3 regions of the Kitasatospora sp. NPDC057512 genome follow, and region 2 is predicted to be linked to each of the others. Evidence: riboswitches for the same ligand, from Rfam matches in the RefSeq annotation. Region 2 holds a riboswitch; each other region holds the start of a gene.
The links. A riboswitch is a leader RNA that binds a small molecule or an ion and turns the genes downstream of it on or off. The one in region 2 is predicted to bind cyclic di-AMP.
Positions count from the first base shown of each region.

Region 1 (6,558 bases), on a different contig from region 2:
CGGGCGTCAGCCCGGTCGTCGCGGGGGGTGGCGGACCACGGTGCAGGCGTAGAGGAACCCGGCCGAGAAGCCGATCACGTGGACCAGGTACGCCACCCCGGGCCCGGCCGCGTGCACCGACCACCACTGCAGGGCGAACCAGAGGCCGAGCACCAGCCAGGCGGGGAAGCGCAGCGGCAGGAAGAGCAGCAGCGGGACGAGGGTGGTCACCCGGGCCCGGGGGTGGAGGCGCAGGTAGGCGCCGAGGGCGGCGGCGATCGCCCCGGAGGCCCCGATGAGCACCCGGGTGGAGTTCGGCGCGTGCGCCTCGGCGAGCGCGAAGCCGTACGTGGTCAGGCTGCCGGCGGCCAGGTAGAAGACGGCGTACCGGGCCCGGCCCAGCCGCCGTTCGACGGTGGGGCCGAAGACCTGGAGGAAGAGCAGGTTCCCGAGCAGGTGCAGCCAGCCGGCGTGCAGGAAGAGCCCGGTGAGGACGGACAGCGCCGGGCGCTTGCCCGGGGTCGGGGCGGCCGGGCAGCCGGGGACCGGGTCGGGCGCCTCGGCGAGCTGTTCCGCGGTCAGCGGCCGTCCGGCCAGCACCTCGGCCGGGACGGCGCCCCAGCGCTGCTCGTACCGCTGCTCCGCGCAGACCCGGGCCTGGCCCGTGCCGTACAGCGGGTTGAGCCCCGCGGCCGGGCCGAGCAGGAAGACCAGGGTGTTGAGGGCGATCAGGGCGTAGCTGACCACGGGGGCGGTCGCCGCCGGGCGGCCGCCCCGGGCGGCGGTGTGGTCGGGGACCGCGAGCGCCATGCGGCCAAGCATCCCTCCGGGCGCCGGAGGTGACACGGCGGTTTACGGCAGGTGGACTAGCCCGGGTGTTCAGGCAACCGGTGGTCGCGACGGTTGCCCCAGGCAATAGGCTTGGGGCGGGCATTCCCGCCTCCCGCCGCCGACGCCGGGGCTCCGGGGGGAGCGCCTGCCCCACCCAGGGACCACCCGAGAGGACCCCCGATGACCGTCCCCGCTCTGACCGCCGAGACGCGCTGGCGCTGCACCCTGTGCGGCAACCTCACCCGCTTCGACGTGACCCGCACCGCGCGGGTGACCGAGTTCCTGCACTTCGACCTGGCCGGCGAGTCCAAGGTCGAGGAGACCGAGGTGCTGAGCGAGACCGTCGAGTCGGTGCGCTGCCGCTGGTGCAACGCGGTGGACCAGGTCGAGCTGGTGGCCCGTCCGGGCGCCGACGAGGCGCAGGGCCCCGCCGACCAGGGCTGATCCCCGCCGCCGCGGCGGGGTGGGTGCGCGGCGCACCCGCCCGCGCCGCACGGGACAATACAGAACAGGACGCACGGAGCGTGCCGACGGGGGCGGCCGCGGCCGTGCCCCGCTGGACCAGGATCGGAGCCGAGGACGTGGTGGACGCAGCGAAGGAGCCCGGCGAAGCCCAGGGGCTTCAGCCCGCTGCGGCCGAGGCCCCGGCCGAGGCTGCCGGGGTGGTGGACGGCGCCTCCGGGTCCGCGGCGGAGCGCGCCGTCGAGAAGCTCGACCGGCCGCTGCCCGAGGGCGTGCGCCGTCGCGTGGTCGGCCTGGCCTCGGACGCGCTCGGCGGGGTGCCGTCGGCCGAGCTCCCGCAGAGCCTGCGCCAGTACGTCAAGTTCACCCCGGCGCGGCGGGCCAAGTACGCGGCCACCGCGCTGGCGGCGGCGCTGGAGGCGGAGCCGGCCTTCCGGGTGCGGATAGCGGAGCGGCTGCGCCTCGGGCAGCCGGACCTGGTGAAGGCGCTGGAGTCGGGCACCGTCCCGAGCGCGGCCGATCCGATGGACGTCGCCGCCGCCGCCTACCTGGTGCGGTCGACGGGCTGGAGCCGGCTGGTCGCCGAGGCCGGCGAGGAGGCCGAGCGGGCCGGCGCCGAGGACGCCGCCGCGGAGGCGGCCCGGCTGGTGGAGAAGCTGCAGGCCGAGCTGGCCGAGGTGCGGGCCGCGGCGCGGGCGGACGCGGACCGGCAGCGGGCCGAGTCGGACGGCGTCCGCAGGGAGGCCGAGTCGCTGCGCAAGAAGGTGCGGTCGCTGGAGAGCGACACCCGCCGGGCGCAGGCCGAGACCCGCCGGGTGGCCGGTGAGCTGGATGCCCTGAAGGCGCAGGCCGCGGCCGAGCGCGGCGCGGCCGAGAGCGAGGCGCGCCGGCTCCGGCACCGGGTCGTGGAGCTGGAGAACGCGGCCGAGCAGGGCCGCCGGTCGGCCCGCGAGGGGCGCAGCGTCGAGGACATGCGGCTGCGGCTGCTGCTGGACACCGTGTTGCAGTCGGCCCAGGGGCTCCAGCGGGAGCTGGCGCTGCCGGTCGCCCAGATCCGCCCGGCGGACCTGGTGGAGGCGGTGGTGCCGGGGGCGGCCTCGCCGCACGACGTGGCCCGGCGCGGGCTGGCCGAGGACGATCCGGCGCTGCTGGACCAGCTGCTGGCGATCCCCCAGGTGCACCTGGTGGTGGACGGCTACAACGTGACCAAGACCGGTTATCCGACGCTGCCGCTGGAGCAGCAGCGGATCCGGCTGCTGGGCGGGCTGGCGATGCTGGCCCAGCGGACCCAGGCGGAGGTCACCTGCGTGTTCGACGGGCAGGACCTGGACGTCCCGGTGATCATGGCGCCGCCGCGCGGGGTCCGGGTGCGGTTCAGCCGCACCGGGGAGACGGCCGACGAGCTGATCCGCCGTCTGGTGCGGGCCGAGCCGCAGGGCCGTCCGGTGGTGGTGGTGTCCACCGACCGGGAGGTCGCGGAGGGCGTGCGGAAGGCGGGCGCGCGCCCCGTGGCGTCGGTGCTGCTGCTGAACCGGCTGGCCCGGCCCTGAGCCCGGGGCGATTCGCATGATGCCTGGTCAGGGAGCATTTCGGGGTGTTGTGCGAGTCCGGTGAAGTCAGCGTGGGGACCTGAGTTCACGCCTTCGGGGGAGTGGCAGAACGGATAGATCTTCACTAGGGTCTGGCGTCAAACCTATTTTCCGGAATCTCATCCCATCAGGTGAGTCCGTTGGAAGAAGGAGCCGGTCCCTTGGCCTCCCACCGCCGTCCCAAGCAGCCGAGCCGCGCACGGATCTCCGTGCTCACCGCGGCCGCTGCGACCGCGGTCGCCCTCTCCGCCCAGGTGGCCGCGCACGCCGCGCCGCAGCCGAACAAGACGGACGTCAAGGCGCAGATCGACCAGCTCCAGGAGGAGCAGGAGCAGGCGGCCGAGAAGTACAACGGCGCCAAGGAGCGGGCCGACCAGCTGCGCAAGCAGGCCGACCAGCTGCAGGACCAGGTGGCCCGCGGCCAGGAGCAGATGACCCAGCTCCAGGGCGGCCTCGCCGAGGTGGCGGGCGAGCAGTACCGCAGCGGCGGCATCGACCCGTCCGTCCAGCTGATGCTCTCCTCGGACCCGTCCGGCTACCTGGACAAGGCCTCCACCGTCCAGCAGGCCAGCACCAGTCAGGCCGAGGCGCTCAAGGGGCTGCTGGACCAGCAGCGCCGGCTGGACCAGGAGAAGACCGAGGCGGCCGCCGTCCTCGCCTCGCTGGACACCACCACCAAGGACCTGAACCAGGCCAAGGCGGACGTCAACACCAAGCTGAAGGCCGCCCAGGACCTGCTGAACTCGCTGAGCTCCGCCGACCGCGCCGCGCTGCGGGCCCAGCAGGCGCAGGACGACCGCGCCTCGCGCGGCAGCGACCGGGTCGACCTGAGCAACCTGCCGCCGGCCAGCGGCTACGCGGCCACGGCGCTGGCCAAGGCGATGAGCAAGCAGGGCTCGCCGTACGTGTGGGGCGCCACCGGGTCGACCACCTTCGACTGCTCGGGCCTGATGGTCTGGGCGTACGGGCAGGCGGGCGTCTCGCTGCCGCGCACCTCGCAGGAGCAGGGCCACTACGGCACCCGGGTCCCCTCGCTGGACCAGGCCCAGCCGGGCGACCTGGTGATCTACGGCCCCGACATGCACCACGTCGGGATGTACATCGGCAACGGCATGGTGGTCCACGCGCCGCACACCGGTGACGTGGTGAAGGTGATGAAGGCCGACGCGATGTCGATCAACACCATCCGCCGGGTCTGACGGCCCGACACGCCCGGGGGCTCCCGCGGGGGCCTGTGAAAAGCGCCACCTCCGTTCGGGGTGGCGTTTCGGGTTTCCGGCCCTTCGGCGACCACATGGTGAGAACCGATCAGCCTTGTGTGCAGTGATGGTCACCATCGGTCATTTTCACAAAGGAACTTGGGTAATCTTCTGTCTTTTTTCTGACAAGGATTTGAACCGATCACGGTTCAGTTACTAGGGTCATGCTCCGAACCACCGCACTGTCGATCGCCCAGCCAGGGTGGCGGCGGTGGTTACCGTCGAGTTCGCGAGGCAGCGGGACAGGTCGAAGCGACTGTCCGACAGGGGAGCCCAGTGGTAGGGGGCGCTGCGGAGCGGAGCCGGGGAACCACGTTCCTCCGGGGTGAATCGGCGCCAGGTCGGCCGCTGGAACGGCCGTGAGGCGTCGTAGGGCATGCTTCCGGCCCGAACCCGTCAGCTCACCCGGTAGGCGGACGTAGGAAGAAGGAGTCCGCCTTCGTGGCGTCCCATCGTCGTCCCAAGCCCGCCGGCCGCGCCCGGGTCTCGATCCTGACCGGCGTCGCCGCCGCAGCCGTCGTCCTCTCCGCGCAGGGTGCCCACGCGGACCCGCAGCCGACCAAGGAACAGGTCAAGGGGCAGGTCGACCAGCTCAACGAGCAGGCCGAGGTCGCGACCGAGAACTACAACGCCGCCCAGGCCAAGCAGCAGGACCTGGAGAAGCAGGTCTCCGGCCTGCAGGACCAGGTGGCCCGTCAGCAGGCCCAGGTCACCGAGCTCCAGGGCGGCCTCGCCGAGATCGCCGGCGAGCAGTACCGCAACGGGGGAATATCCCCCACCGTCCAGCTGATGTTCTCCTCCAGCCCGGACAGCTTCCTCAGCCAGGCCGACGCGCTGAACCAGGCCGGCAGCACCCAGAAGGGTCAGCTGAAGGAGCTCCAGGAGCAGCAGCGCAAGCTCGACCAGGACCGCAACGAGGCCCAGGGCAAGCTCGCCGAGCTGGAGTCGACCACCCAGCAGCTGAAGGCCTCCAAGGACGAGGTCCAGGGCAAGCTGAAGGCGGCCCAGGACCTGCTCAACACGCTGACCGAGCAGGACCGCCAGGCGCTGCGCCAGGCCGAGGAGAAGGCCGCCGCCGAGGCGAAGGCCAAGGCCGACGCCGCCCAGGCCCAGCAGCAGCAGGCCGACCGCGCCTCGCGCGACAACAGCCGCGGCAACCTCTCGGCCCCCACGACCACCGCTCCGGTGAACGTGGCCCCCGGCAGCTCGCGCGGTGCCGCCGCGCTGTCCGCCGCCGCCTCCAAGATCGGCAGCCCGTACGTCTGGGGCGCCACCGGCCCGGGCTCCTTCGACTGCTCCGGTCTGATGGTCTGGGCGTACAACCAGGCCGGCGTGTCGCTGCCGCGCACCTCGCAGGCGCAGGCCTCGGCCGGCGCCCGGCTCGGGACGGACCTCTCCAAGGCCCAGCCCGGCGACCTGCTGATCTTCTACACGGACGCCCACCACGTCGGCATCTACGCCGGCAACGGCCAGGTGCTGCACGCTCCCAAGCCGGGCGCGTCGGTGCGCTACGAGGCGGTCACCAACATGCCGCTGACCGGCATCGTGCGGGTCTGATCCCCGCTCGGACGTCTCCAGGCCCGGTCTCCCCCAGGGGAGGCCGGGCCTGCGGCTTTTCCGGCGGCTCGATCTGATGTCCGATTGGGGAGTGAATATTCGGGTTGGGAGGGGTTTGGACTCGCTTGCCCGGACTCGCTAACGTCTGCCACCGGACTCCCGCTCGACGGCCGCCCTTCCCGGTGCGGCGGCGGGGCCGCGCCGCAGGATTGGAGCCGCTGCCGCCATGCCCGTGCACCGCCGTTCCCAACTGCTCACCCGGGCGCTGGTGCTGACCGCGGCCGCCGCCACCGCGTTGGGCGTGGCCACCGGAGGCAGCGCCCAGGCGGCCCCCGCTAGCCCCGACCCGGCGGACCGTCAGGACGTCAAGACCCAGGTCGAGCAGCTGTACGACGAGGCCGAGCAGGCGTCCGAGAGGTTCAACGCCGCGGAGGAGGCCCAGCGGCGGCTCCAGGGCGAGACCACGATCCTCCAGGGCGAGATCGCCCTCGCCCAGGACCAGCTCAACGGGCTGCGCGGCGACCTGGCGATGGTGGCCGGGGCCGAGTACCGCGGCGGCGGGATGACCCAGACCGCCCAGCTCATCCTCTCGCCCGACCCGGAGGGCTACCTGGCCCGCGCCCGCACCCAGGGCCAGGCCGCCGTGCGCCAGCAGGAGACCCTGCACGAGCTGATCACCCGCCAGCGCCGGCTCGACCAGCGCCGCACCGAGGCGGCCGACAAGCTCGCCGAGCTGGACCGGACCCGCCGTTCGCTCGCCGACAGCAAGCAGCAGATCCAGCAGCGGCTGGCCGGGGCCCAGAAGCTGCTGAACGGCCTGGGCGCCGTCGAGCGGGCCCGGCTGGCGGTCCAGGACGCCCGGGACGCCGAGCAGCGCGCCA
Region 1 covers NZ_JBHVET010000117.1:8,365-14,922, forward strand. Annotated here, with positions in the region: gene ACFU6K_RS11060 (rhomboid family intramembrane serine protease) at 7-789, opposite strand; gene ACFU6K_RS11065 (hypothetical protein) at 991-1,254, shown strand; gene ACFU6K_RS11070 (NYN domain-containing protein) at 1,473-2,822, shown strand; gene ACFU6K_RS11075 (NlpC/P60 family protein) at 3,023-4,060, shown strand; cyclic di-AMP (ydaO/yuaA leader) riboswitch at 4,398-4,551, shown strand; gene ACFU6K_RS11080 (NlpC/P60 family protein) at 4,562-5,677, shown strand; gene ACFU6K_RS11085 (NlpC/P60 family protein) at 5,904-6,558, shown strand, end outside.
Region 1: linked by a shared signal. The riboswitch ahead of ACFU6K_RS11080 (NlpC/P60 family protein) and the one ahead of ACFU6K_RS07220 (transglycosylase family protein) in region 2 are both predicted to bind cyclic di-AMP.

Region 2 (6,558 bases):
GCGCCACCGAGGCGGAGGCGAACTGGGAGCAGCTGAAGGCGGCCGAGAAGGCGGACCGCGAGTCGGTGCTGGACGGCGTGCCGGCCGGGCTGCCCTCGCTGGCGTACGCGGCGAAGCTGGTGTCGCGGGTGCGCCGGGCGGGCTTCACGGGGGTGCCGGACGAGTCGTACGGGTTGCCGGCCGAGCTGACGGCCGATTCGGCGGGCCGGCTGCTGCTCGCGGTGGTGCAGCGGGCGCACGACGCCGGGGTGGACGTGGACGCCGCGCTGCGGTCGGCCGCGCGCGGTTACCGGGACGCGGTGCGCGCGGCCGAGGGCCTCGGTCCGGTCGGGGAGTAGGCGGTCAGGCCGCCGTGGCGGTGCGCTCGGGGCGCCGCTGCGGCGGGACGAGTTCGCCGATGGCCTCGCCGACGAGGAGGACGAGTTCGGCGAGCCGCTCCAGGTCGAGGTGGTCGGGCAGGTCCGCCAGCGAGATGATCCGCTCGCCGGCGGGGCCGGCCACGGCGAACAGGTCGATCGGCCCGAGGTGCTTCTCGGCGGTGTCGACGAGGGCGGCGACGTCGCTGGGGCGGCGGATGTCGCCGCAGACGCCGACGACGGGGCAGCCCGGCCGGTCGAGTTCGGCGGCGAGGTCCTCGGCGATGCCGGCGTGCTGGTCGGCGATCAGCATTCCGGCGGTGCCGGCCGCGGCGAACCGACGGGCGAGGCCCGCGCCCGACCCGCCGTCGAGGACCGCGATGACGACGACTGACCCGCTGACCCGCATGGTCTGCTCCTCCCTGTGGGCGACACCGCACCGGCGCCCACGCGTACTGCGGAGGATCGTAGGCACGTCCTGACCCTCCGCAACAGGGATTACCCCTCAGGTGACCAGGCTCACGCCCGCCCCGCGGCCAAGAGTCGGCCAAGAGCTGTCCACGGACCGGCCACGGACCGGCCACGGAGTGTTGGCGCGCCCGACGCGTCCGGCGGCGGAGGAGCCGTGGAGGAGCCACGGGGGAGCCACGGAGAAGCGGCAGGGGGAGCGGCGGCCCGCCGGAGGGAGGGCGCGCCCGTCGCACCGGATACGGTCGGTCCATGCCAGCTCAGCCCGACCCCGCCCGGCCCGCCGCCCCGTCGTCCGACGCCCCCGCCCCACAGCTGTTCACCTGGGAGTTCGCCGCCGACCCGTACCCCGCCTACGCCTGGTTGCGCGAGCACTCCCCGGTGCACCGCACCACCCTGCCGAGCGGGGTGGAGGCCTGGCTGGTGACCAGGTACGCGGACGCCCGGCAGGCGCTCGCGGACAGCCGGCTGTCGAAGAACCCGGCACACCACAGCGGGCAGGCGCACCGCACCGGCCGGGTGGGCATCCCGGGGGAGCGGCAGGCGGACCTGATGACCCACCTGCTGAACATCGACCCGCCGGACCACACCCGGTTGCGCAGGCTGGTGTCGAAGGCGTTCACCCCGCGCCGGGTGGCCGAGTTCGAGCCGCGGGTGCAACAGCTCACGGACCGGCTGATCGACGGCTTCGCGCAGCGCGGTTCGGCGGACCTGATCCACGAGTTCGCGTTCCCGCTCCCCATCTACGCGATCTGCGACATGCTCGGGGTGCCGGCCGAGGACCAGGACGACTTCCGCGACTGGGCCGGAATGATGCTGCGACACACGAAGCCGGGCCACGGCGGGGGCCAACGCGGCGGCGTGGGGCGGGCGGTGAAGCGGATGCGGGCGTACCTGCTGGAGCTGATCCACCGCAAGCGGGCGGACCTCGGGGACGACCTGATCTCGGGCCTGATCCGGGCCGGCGACCACGGTGAGCACCTGACCGAGAACGAGGCCGCGGCGATGGCCTTCATCCTCCTGTTCGCGGGTTTCGAGACCACCGTGAACCTGATCGGCAACGGCACCTACACGCTGCTGCGCAACCCGGAGCAGCGCCGGTCGCTGCAGGAGTCGGTGGTGCGCGGGGAGAGCGCGCTGCTGGAGACCGGGATCGAGGAACTCCTGCGCTACGACGGGCCGGTGGAGCTGGCGACCTGGCGGTTCGCGACCCGTCCGCTGACCATCGGCGGGGTGGACATCCCGGTCGGCGACCCGGTGCTGGTGGTGCTGGCCGCGGCGGACCGCGACCCGGCCCGGTTCGCGGCGGAGAACACCCTGGACCTGGCCCGGAAGGACAACCCCCACCTGGGGTTCGGGCACGGCATCCACTACTGCATCGGCGCTCCGCTGGCGCGGCTCGAAGGGCGTGCCGCGCTGGCCACGCTGCTTTCCCGGCTGCCCGATCTGCGGCTCGCGGAAAGCCCGGAGAATCTGCGCTGGCGGGGTGGTCTGATCATGCGTGGCCTGCGCGAACTCCCGGTGGAATTCAGCCCGGAGAGCCGTTCCCCGCACGCTCCTCCGCGCACTCCTCCGCACACCGCTCCGGCCGCCGCTCCGGACGCCTCTTCCGCGCCCCCGACCTGCTGAGATCACGCTGACGGGACGTCGCCGATCGCCCGCCGACGGGGGTGTGAACACCCATCAATCCGGACATAACGCCGCTGTTGGTAGGCGATCGGACACGGGCCGTAATTGTTGTGTGATATCGGTGATATGAGCTTGTGATTGGTCTGATGATCTGTCTACTCTCCCTGGAGTTCGCAGCTGCGGACCTCGTACGCGGAACGCCGAATCCTGCCCGCCGCGTCACGGGAAACCGACCAGAACCCTGGGCAGGGGCGGGGGAACCAGGTTTGTTGCCGTCTCCCCACGGCTTGGGGTGAAGCCGCCCGAGCGGAATCGTTTCCGCGTACGGCGGCCGGGCCACCTCCCGGTCCGAACCCGACAGCTCACCTCGCAGGCGTACGGAGAGGGACCTCTTCATGCTGTTCGTTGGAACTGGCCGTCACCGTCGTCGCACCCAGGCCGAGAAGGCCATCGCCGTCGCCGGTGTGGCCGGCGTCGGACTCGCGATGCCGCTCCTCACGGCCACCGGCGCCTCGGCCGCCCCGGCCTCGACCTGGGACTCCGTCGCCCAGTGCGAGAGCGGCGGCAACTGGAGCATCAACACCGGCAACGGCTTCTACGGCGGCCTCCAGTTCACGTCCAGCACCTGGAAGGCGTACGGCGGCACCGCCTACGCGGCGCAGGCCAACCAGGCCAGCAAGGCCCAGCAGATCTCGGTCGCCGAGAAGGTGCTGGCCTCGCAGGGTCCGGGCGCCTGGCCGGTCTGCTCCCAGAAGGCCGGTCTGACCAAGGGCGGCGCCCCGGCCTCGGTCGACACCTCCTCGGACGCCAAGCCGCAGTCCGCCCCCAAGCAGCAGGCCCCGAAGCCCGCCGCCAAGCCGGCCGAGAAGCCGGCCGCGCAGAAGCCCGCCGCCCAGAAGCCGGCCCAGAAGCCCGCCGCGCAGCCGGTCCAGCAGGTCGCCCCGCAGCAGCAGGCGCAGCCGCAGACCCCGGGCTTCTCCGGCAAGGCCGGCTGGGACGCCGACGCCAAGGTGTACTGGTACCAGAACAACGGCGGCTGGTACTGGACCAGCCACCAGAGCGTCTACCAGCAGTACGCCGGCCAGGCCGCCGCCCAGCCGCAGTACGCCCCGCGCGCCGCGCAGCAGGCCCCGCAGGCCGCCGGCCACGACTACACCGTCCGCGCCGGTGACACCCTGTCGACCATCGCCGCCGCCCAGGGCGTGTCCGGCGGCTGGAGCGCGCTGTACGAGCAGAACCACTCCACCGTCGGCGGCGACCCGAACCTGATCATGCCCGGCCAGGTGCTGCACCTCGGCTGAGCCGCCCCGCCCGACGCCGGGCGCGCCCGCGGCCGGTAGCCCCGTAGGACCGGGGGCGCCCGCCGCCGCGCCGGAGCGCTCGGCGCCGACGCCGCTCCACCCCGTCGTCCGAAGGGGGCCGGTCCTACCGGTCCCCTTCGTCCGCATTCGCCCGCTCCGGTGGGACAAGCTGGGACAAGCAGGTGAACTACCGGTGGGTAGCAGGGCCACACGCTGAGACGGGACCGAGGCCGACGTGGCCACGGCAGCCCGGGCGGTTAGGCTCTGGTCGTAACGACTCCGCAATCGTCCAGCTGACAGCACCACCGTCAGACCGGACCCTGCTCTCGCAAGGAGATGCCTCGTGCCGTCCATCGATGTCGTCGTAGCCCGTGAGATCCTCGACTCCCGCGGCAACCCCACGGTCGAGGTCGAGGTCGGCCTCGACGACGGCAGCACGGGTCGTGCCGCTGTCCCGTCGGGTGCCTCCACCGGCGCCTTCGAGGCGCTGGAGCTGCGCGACGGCGACAAGAACCGCTACTTCGGCAAGGGCGTCGAGAAGGCCGTCCTGGCCGTCATCGAGCAGATCGGCCCGGAGCTGGTCGGCTACGACGCCACCGAGCAGCGCCTGATCGACCAGGCCATGCTGGACCTGGACGCCACCCCGGACAAGTCCTCGCTCGGCGCCAACGCCATCCTGGGCGTCTCGCTGGCCGTCGCGCACGCCGCCTCCGAGGCCAGCGACCTGCCGCTGTTCCGCTACCTGGGCGGCCCGAACGCGCACGTCCTGCCGGTCCCGATGATGAACATCCTCAACGGCGGGTCGCACGCGGACTCCAACGTCGACATCCAGGAGTTCATGATCGCCCCGATCGGCGCGGAGTCCTTCTCCGAGGCCGTCCGCTGGGGCGTCGAGGTCTACCACACGCTCAAGGGCGTGCTGAAGGAGCGCGGCCTGTCCACCGGTCTGGGCGACGAGGGCGGCTTCGCCCCGAACCTGGACTCCAACCGCGAGGCCCTGGACCTCATCGTCGAGGCCATCGAGAAGGCCGGCTACGTGCCCGGCCGTGACGTCGCGCTGGCGCTGGACGTCGCCTCCTCCGAGTTCTACGAGGACGGCGCCTACCGGTTCGAGGGCAAGGACCTCACCGCCGCCGAGCTCATCGAGTACTACGCCGAGCTGGTCGCCGCCTACCCGCTGGTCTCCATCGAGGACCCGCTGGACGAGTCGGACTGGGCCGGCTGGAAGGCCATGACCGACAAGCTGGGCGACAAGGTCCAGCTGGTCGGCGACGACCTGTTCGTCACCAACCCGGCCCGCCTGGCCCGCGGCATCGAGACCGGCACCGCCAACGCGCTGCTGGTGAAGGTGAACCAGATCGGTTCGCTGACCGAGACCCTGGACGCCGTCGAGCTGGCCCAGCGCAACGGCTACCGCTGCATGATGTCGCACCGCTCCGGCGAGACCGAGGACGTCACCATCGCCGACCTGGCCGTCGCCACCAACTGCGGCCAGATCAAGACCGGTGCCCCGGCCCGCTCCGAGCGCGTCGCCAAGTACAACCAGCTGCTGCGCATCGAGGAGATCCTCGACGACGCCGCCGAGTACGCCGGCCGCGGCGCCTTCCCGCGCTTCCGCCACGAGGGCTGAGCGCTCCCGGTAGCGCACGCCTGACCGGTGCCCCGCCGTTCACCCCGTAGGGTGGACGGCGGGGCACCGTCGCGACCAGGAGGGGATACGGGAGATGGCTGGCTGGAGGATCCCGGGCTTGGCGGCCCGGCCCCGGTTCACGAGCCGGGCGACCGTCCTCGTCCTGGTGCTCTGCTCGCTGGTGGCGATCCTCGCCTACCCGACGCGGCAGTTCATCTCCCAGCGCGCCGAGATCTCCGCCCAGCGGGCGAAGGCCGACCACGCGCGCCAGCAGGTCGAGCAGCTGCGCCGGGAGAAGGCCCGCTGGCAGGACCCGGAGTACGTCAAGGCGCAGGCCCGCGCCCGGCTGCACTACGCGGTGCCGGGGGAGACCCCGTACATCGCGGTGGACCCGGCCGGCCCGGCCTCCGCCAGGACCTCCTCGTCCGCGGGCGGTGCCGCCTCCGCGCCGAACGCGGCGCCCGGAAGCGCCGCCGGCCAGGCGAAGGCCGCCAAGCCCTGGTACGCCAGCATCTGGGACTCGGTGGACGCCGCCGACACCGCCGCGGCGGCCCCCGCCACCCCCCTTCCCCTCCCACCGTCCCCCGTTGGAGACACCTCCCCCCATGACCACTGAGAACCACCCCACCGTCTCCGACGCCGACGTCGCGGCCATCGCCGCCCAGCTCGGCCGGGTGCCGCGCGGCCTGCGCGGCGTGGCGCACCGCTGCCCCTGCGGCAACCCGGACGTCGTGGAGACGGCTCCCCGGCTGCCGGACGGCACGCCGTTCCCCACGCTCTACTACCTGACCTGCCCCAAGGCCGCCTCGCTGATCGGCACCCTGGAGGCGGAGGGCGTGATGAAGGACCAGAGCGCCCGGCTCGCCGAGGACCCGGAGCTGGCCGCCGCCTACCAGAAGGCGCACGAGGACTACATCGCCCGGCGCGACGCGATCGAGGTGCTGGAGGGCTTCCCGAGCGCCGGCGGCATGCCGGACCGGGTGAAGTGCCTGCACGTGCTGGTCGGCCACTCGCTGGCGGCCGGCGAGGGCGTCAACCCGCTCGGCGACGAGGCGATCGGGATGCTGGAGGACTGGTGGGCCAAGGGCCCGTGCGTCTCCCCGGCCGAGGTCGAGGCCGCCGGTGAGCGGGTCGCCCGCAACCGCGCCAAGGAGCAGGACCACGAGGCCGTGAT
Region 2 covers NZ_JBHVET010000063.1:1,061-7,618, reverse strand. Annotated here, with positions in the region: gene ACFU6K_RS07235 (MazG family protein) at 1-338, shown strand, start outside; gene ACFU6K_RS07230 (SDR family NAD(P)-dependent oxidoreductase) at 343-765, opposite strand; gene ACFU6K_RS07225 (cytochrome P450) at 1,077-2,453, shown strand; cyclic di-AMP (ydaO/yuaA leader) riboswitch at 2,675-2,843, shown strand; gene ACFU6K_RS07220 (transglycosylase family protein) at 2,849-3,754, shown strand; gene eno (phosphopyruvate hydratase) at 4,098-5,384, shown strand; gene ACFU6K_RS07210 (septum formation initiator family protein) at 5,503-6,000, shown strand; gene ACFU6K_RS07205 (DUF501 domain-containing protein) at 5,972-6,558, shown strand, end outside.

Region 3 (6,558 bases), on a different contig from region 2:
CGGCCCGCGACTGAGGGCGGATGGGCGGCCTGGCGGACCGACTGCCGGGGGCCTCGCGAGGGAGGGAGCTCACAGGCCCCGGACGGCAGCGGCTCAGCGTTCCTTCAGGATCGAGGCGAGCAGGTCTATCGTGCGCTCCGGCGTGAGACTGTCCACGCAGAGCCGCTCCATGACCTGGATGTAGGCGTCGACGTCGTCGCGCTTGTCCAGGTAGAGCGCGCTGGTGAGCTGCTCCAGGTAGACCACGTCCGCGAGGTCCTGCTCCGGGAAGCGCAGGATCGTGAACGCCCCGGACTCGCCCGCGTGCGCGCCGAACCGGAACGGCATGACCTGGATCACCACGTTGGCCTGCTCGGCGACGTCGATCAGGTACTGCACCTGACCGCGCATCACCTGGGGCCCGCCGACCGGCCGGCGCAGCGCGGCCTCGTCGATGACCGCCCACAGGCGCGGGCTGGCCCCCTCGGTCAGCAGTTTCTGGCGGCGCAGCCGGAGACTGACCCGCCGTTCGACCTCCTCCTCGCTGATGACCGGCCGACTCTGGCCGAAAACCGCCCGTGCGTACTCCTCGGACTGCAACAGTCCGGGGATGAACTGCACCTCGTAGGTGCGGATCAGCTGGGCGGCCTCCTCCAGGCCGACGTAGGTCTGGAACCAACCCGGCAGCACGTCGTTGAAGCTGTGCCACCAGCCGGACTTGTTGGCCTCGCGGACGAGGCCGAGCAGGGCTTCCCGCTCGATGCCGTCGTCCACGCCGTACAGGCTGAGCAGGTCGGCGACGTCGCGCTCCTTGAAGCTGACGCGGCCGAGTTCCATGCGGCTGATCTTGGACTCGGAGGCCCGGATCGCGTAGCCCGCGTCCTCGCGGGTGATGCCGCGCGCCTCACGCAGGCGGCGCAGCTGCGAGCCGAGGAGGATCCGGCGGACCATCGAGCCGCCGCCCGGCTGAACTGTGGTCATGCGGTCGAAACCTCCACCTAGGGCAAACAGCGCACAGTCTGCCATCAGTTGAGCGCTCACGGTGCCGATACTGACGGATGTTCCTATCAGTTCTGCACTCCACGCACCAGGATGCACGTGCATTCGGCGCTTGCATATGCCAATAGTGCGACTGCACGTGAATCGACTCTTGCATCTGCAGTGAGCGCACACCACCATGGTGCACGTGCACCTGCACATCCCTGGCAATCCCGCGGGCTCCGCGTCGACCCCACGCGCGACTCCGTGCACCGACCCGACGGCGTCCCCCGCGTCATCGGGCGTTCGAGTGCGCGGGCGCCTGGTCGAGGGGGCGGCCGAGCGGCCGAGCGAGTCGGAGGTGACCGGCATGACCCCGGCGGGTCCAGCCGTGTCCGCCCCCTTATGGGAGGAGCTCTTCATGAGCACCGGTACGGCTTTGGCGGTTGACCCCCTTGTGGTCACCTGTACGCTCGCTCCTCGCTTCGAAGCCGTCAGAACCGCGCGGGACTTCGCTCGGAGCACGCTCCAGCACTGGGGCCTGACGGAACTGTTCGACGACGTCGCGCTGGTGGCCTCGGAGCTCGTGACCAACGCGCTCCGGCATGCGATCGGCGCACGGCCCGACCCGTCGGGCGGTGCCCTGGGCGAGTACGACTTTCCCATACCGCCGACCGCGGACGGCCGGCTGCCGATCCGAATAAGCCTGGTGCACCGCGCACCCCAGGTGGTCTGCGCGGTGAGCGATCCGAGCAGCACCGGCCCGGTCGCCCGGGAGGCCGACTTCGTCGCCGAATCGGGCCGCGGGCTGCACCTGGTGGAGTCGTTCAGCCGCTCCTGGGGCTGGCACCCGCTGGGCAGCGGCAAGGTGGTCTGGGCGATGTTCGAGGCCGAGACGGTCGGCGGTTCCCCGCTGGACGGACGTCCCGGACTCGGCGGCCGCTCACCGCTCGACGGTCCCGTCGACGTCGGCGGACGGCATCGGCGCTCGGCCTAGGAAGGGCCCCGCGCTCCGGGCGGGCCCTGTACTCCCAGCAGGCCCCGTGCTCCGGGCGGGCCCGGCGTTCCGGGCGAGCCCTGACTCCGGGACAGGCCCTGCGCTCCGGAGGAGCCCTGCCGTCAGGACGTGCCACGCGCCGGACGGTGCGCGGCCGGTCGAGGGACACCCCGGGAGGACCACACCCCGGGCCCTTCCACCAGGCCCCGCCGAGAGCCTCCGGCACCACGGAACCGCGAGCGGCTCAGCGCGGCCGGGCGGGCCGGGCGGCCGGACGGATCCGGAGGAGACCTCCGGAGCGAAGACACCCGGAGGAGACAAAGACAAAGGCCGTCGTGGTGTCGGCACCCACGACGGCCCCCCGATGATGGAGCACGGCGGCCGGTCAGACCGCCAGGTGGTCGAACTCCCCGTCCTTCGCCCCCAGCAGCAGGGCGGAGATCTCAGCCCGGGTGTAGATGAGGGCGGGACCGTCCGGGAACCGCGAGTTGCGCATCGCCACATCGCCGCCCGGCAGGGCCGCGAACTCGACGCAGTTGCCCTGGGAGTTGCTGTGCCGGCTCTTCTGCCAGACCACCCCCTGGAGATCGGCGGCGGCCATCCCGTTGTAGGTGTCGTACGAGCCGTGCGTGTCCTGCGAGTCGTGCATAGAAATCTCCCGAAGAGCTCCGGAGTTGTCGTCCAGCGCGGCGCCCCCGGCACCGCCGAAACGAACGGACCGGCCCCGTACCGGTCCGGCACAACGCCTCACTTGACGCGATGATAGCCGCAGTGCACGTGCATCAGCACGGGACATTGCAGGTGCACGAGGCCTTTTACCCACGGCCGCGAACTCTTCACGGGCCCTTCCCCTGACGGTACGTAAACGGACATAGCCGATGAATCGTCGAGCCCGCGATAACCGGCCGTGAGCGGCTCCCCGCTGAATGTTGATCTTCGAATGCCGGGAGTCGCCCGCCCGTGACCCTCCGTCAAGCCGGCCTCATGCTGTGAGACATCTCACGCGCCCCGGGTGCAACGCCCGCCCCCTCGGATCGCGTCGGGACAAGCACCGGCCACCAAGCGGGGGTTGGGCGAGGAATGTCCGGATTGTAGGCAAAGCGCCCGGACCGGCGCCGGAGACGCACCGGGTCCGTACCGCGAGCACGCGAAACCCGTACGGCAGCCGACTGCAAGCCGGACGGGCCGATGTCCTACGATCTCCGGCATGAGCACCGCAGCCATTCCGGGCGCGCCACTGCCCGTCCGCACTCCAGGCTCCCGTGCGCGGGGGCGCCACCGTCGTCCCGAGCGCCCCGAGATCCCGGCCGGCGCCCCGGCCCTGGTGCTCGCCGTGCCCGCGACCGCCGGGCCCGAGTCCCGCTCGGTCGTCGAGGAGCTGCTCTCGATCGTCCGCACCGAGCAGAACGGCGTCCAGACCGCCGTCGGCTACCTCCCCGGTGACGGTGCGGCGGGCGCGAGCGACGAGGACCGCACCGTGGCCGAGCTGCTGGCCCTGGCCGCCGAGGCCGGGCGTCCGATGCCCGTCCTGGTGCCGCTGGTGCCCGGCCCGCACACCTTCCTGACCGGGCTTCACGCGCTCGCCGCCGAGTACGGCGCGCCCGTCACCGACCCGCTGGGCCCGCACCCGCTGCTGGCCGAGGCCGTGCACGTCCGGCTGTCCGAGGCCGGGCTGGCCCGGGCCGACCGCGCCCGGCTGTTCGCCATCGCGACCGCCGCGGACGGCGTGGTGCTGACCACCGTCGGCGGCGAGGACGCGGCCGCCGCGGCCGGCATCACCGGCGTGCTGCTGGCCGCGCGACTGGCCGTGCCGGTCGTCGCCGCCGCGCTCGACGTGCCCGGCTCGGTGGCCGCGGCCGTCAACCACCTCAAGGACACCGGCTCGCAGCGCCCGGCGCTGGCCCCGCTGGTGATCGGCCCCGAGGCGGACTCCGAGCTGCTCGCCACCGCCGCCGAGGAGACCGGCTGCCCGTCGGCCGCGCCGCTGGGCGCCTACCCGTCGGTCGGCCAGCTGATCGCCTCCACCTACCTGGCCGCGCTGCCCACGCCGTCCCCGGAGGACCTGGCGCGGGCCGAGGCGGAGGCGGCGGCCGCCGCCGAGGCCGAGGGGGTCGTCGAGGGCTCTCGCGGCGCCCACGCGGCCGCCGAGGGGCACGCCGGACAGTAAGTCGACACCGCGCGCCGGATCGCGCGCACCGAAGGGCCCGGAACGGATCGCGTTCCGGGCCCTTCCGCGTACTCCCGCCACTCCGTCCGTCCCGTACGAGAGTCACGCGGCAATGAAGTGGAATGTCCGTTCTGGCGCTATTTGAAAGGAAATCGGGAACGCGGATTCGCGCGCTCCGATCGCGACCGCTCCCCCACCCGCCGGAGTGCGCCGCTCCTCGATTCGACGCTCCGTCACGCTACTCCTGAGGCAGAGCCAGTTGTCGACTTCCACAGCGGCGTTGCTTGAAAACGATCATTTACGATCATGGCGAGTGGCAATTTTGGCAGTTTCCACTAAACCGTGATGCACATCACAGTGGTTTGCAGTTTGAACTTAAGTCTGATTAACGTGCTCCCCGTTCGTGACCACACGAACCCGGTCATCCGCAACGCCGAGTCCTGCCGTCGGATGTCCTGGAAGCGCGAAAACGCACCACGGCAGGAGCGGGGGACCCACAGGTAAGTCGCCCCGGACCGCTCTCCGGAACGGTCCAGGGCTAGGGGTGAAGCCGTGCTCACCGCACGGCCGGGCAACTCCAGCCCGAATCCGACAGCTCACCTCGCAGGCGTGGGAGAGGACCGCGTCTTCATGCTGCCCACCAACGGCACCCGTCTGTCCGGCCGTACCCGTCGCGTGATCGCCGCCCTCGGCGTCGCGGGCGTCGGCCTCACCGTCCCCTGCCTCACCTCGGGCACCGCCTCGGCCGCCTCCGTCGCCACCTGGGACAAGGTCGCCCAGTGCGAGAGCGGCGGCAACTGGAGCATCAACACCGGCAACGGCTTCTACGGCGGCCTCCAGTTCACCTCCAGCACCTGGTCCGCCTTCGGCGGCACGGCCTACGCGGCCCGCGCCGACCTGGCCACCAAGGACCAGCAGATCGCCGTCGCCGAGAAGGTCCTCGCCTCGCAGGGCCCCGGCGCCTGGCCGGTCTGCTCGGTCCAGGCCGGGCTCACCAAGGGCGGCGCCGCGGCCGCCGTTGACACCTCGGCGGGTTCCACCGCCGCCAAGCCCGCCGCGCCCGCCCAGAGCGCCAAGCCGGCCGCTCCCGCCGCGAAGCCCAGCGCCAAGCCCGCGCAGCCCCAGACCCCCGCCGCGAAGCCCGCCGTGCCCGCCCAGGGCGACGCGCAGGCCTCCACCGACTCCGCCGCCTCCGGCAACCGGAGCGACTGGGTGCAGAAGCGCCAGCAGCAGGCCCAGGGCGGCGACTACACCGTGGTCGAGGGCGACTGGCTGTCCGCGATCGCCGACCAGCACAACGTGCAGGGCGGCTGGCAGCGGCTGTACGACCTCAACCGCGGCACCCTGACCGAGGGTCCGGACACCATCTACCCGGGCCAGCAGCTGTCCTTCGGCGGCAACGGCCAGGCCCGGGCCGGCCAGTCCTCCGCCGGCACGTCCGGCTCGGACTTCACCTGGTTCGACCGCTCGCAGAAGTCCGGCCAGTCCGCGAACGGCGGTGCCGTGAACGCCCAGCCGACCGCGCAGCCCCAGGCCCCGGCCGCCAAGCCGTCCACCAAGCCGGCCGCGAAGCCCGCTCCGCAGACCCAGACCCAGACCCAGACCCAGACCCAGGCGCCGGCCGCGACCGGCAGCATGGCCGCCGCGGTCTCCTTCGCCGAGTCGAAGGTCGGTCAGGCGTACGTCTACGGCGGCACCGGCAACGGCGGCTGGGACTGCTCCGGCCTGACCCAGGCCGCACTGCGCGCCGCGGGCATCTCCGTCCCGCGCGTCGCCGCCGACCAGGCCGCCGCCAGCACCCACGTCTCGCTGGACAGCCTCCAGGCGGGCGACCTGCTGTTCTGGTCCAACAACGGCAAGGACTCCGGCGTCTACCACGTCGCGATCTACGTCGGCAACGGCAAGTACGTCGAGGCCGCCAACCCGAGCTCGGGCGTCCGCGAGCAGAGCATCGCCAACTGGGCCCCGGACTTCGCCGGCCGGGTCTGAGGACGGCGCACGGTCCACGGCGCAGGGTCCACGGCGCACGGCTGACGGACGTCGGCCATCCGCCGCCGCCCCCGGGGAGAGTCTGGTCGCTCCTCCCCGGGGGCTTCGGCGTTCCCGACGTTCCCCGGCCGCGGTTCCGCCCTGTTCCGTGGTGGATCGCCGCCCCAACGGGCATGCTGCTGCTCTGCACCCGAGGAGGAGTCACATGGCCCAGGTCACCGTCACCCTCGACGCGAACCTCGCGATCGACGCGATGATGCTTTCCGGCACCAAGAGCCCCCAGGACGCCGTCGAGCTGGTCCTGCGCGACTACCTGGCCCGCGGCCGCCGCACCGAGACCCGTACCGGCGAGGCCGCCGACGGGCACCGCCTGACCGCCGACCGCCCGACCGCCCAGGAGGGCTGACCCGCCCGACGGTCCGCGACGGCCGACCGCGCGCACGCCGAC
Region 3 covers NZ_JBHVET010000413.1:58-6,615, reverse strand. Annotated here, with positions in the region: gene ACFU6K_RS24620 (TetR/AcrR family transcriptional regulator) at 1-14, shown strand, start outside; gene ACFU6K_RS24615 (helix-turn-helix transcriptional regulator) at 94-960, opposite strand; gene ACFU6K_RS24610 (ATP-binding protein) at 1,379-1,954, shown strand; gene ACFU6K_RS24605 (DUF397 domain-containing protein) at 2,340-2,603, opposite strand; gene ACFU6K_RS24600 (hypothetical protein) at 3,162-4,121, shown strand; cyclic di-AMP (ydaO/yuaA leader) riboswitch at 4,553-4,739, shown strand; gene ACFU6K_RS24595 (transglycosylase family protein) at 4,731-6,110, shown strand; gene ACFU6K_RS24590 (hypothetical protein) at 6,316-6,516, shown strand.
Region 3: linked by a shared signal. The riboswitch ahead of ACFU6K_RS24595 (transglycosylase family protein) and the one ahead of ACFU6K_RS07220 (transglycosylase family protein) in region 2 are both predicted to bind cyclic di-AMP.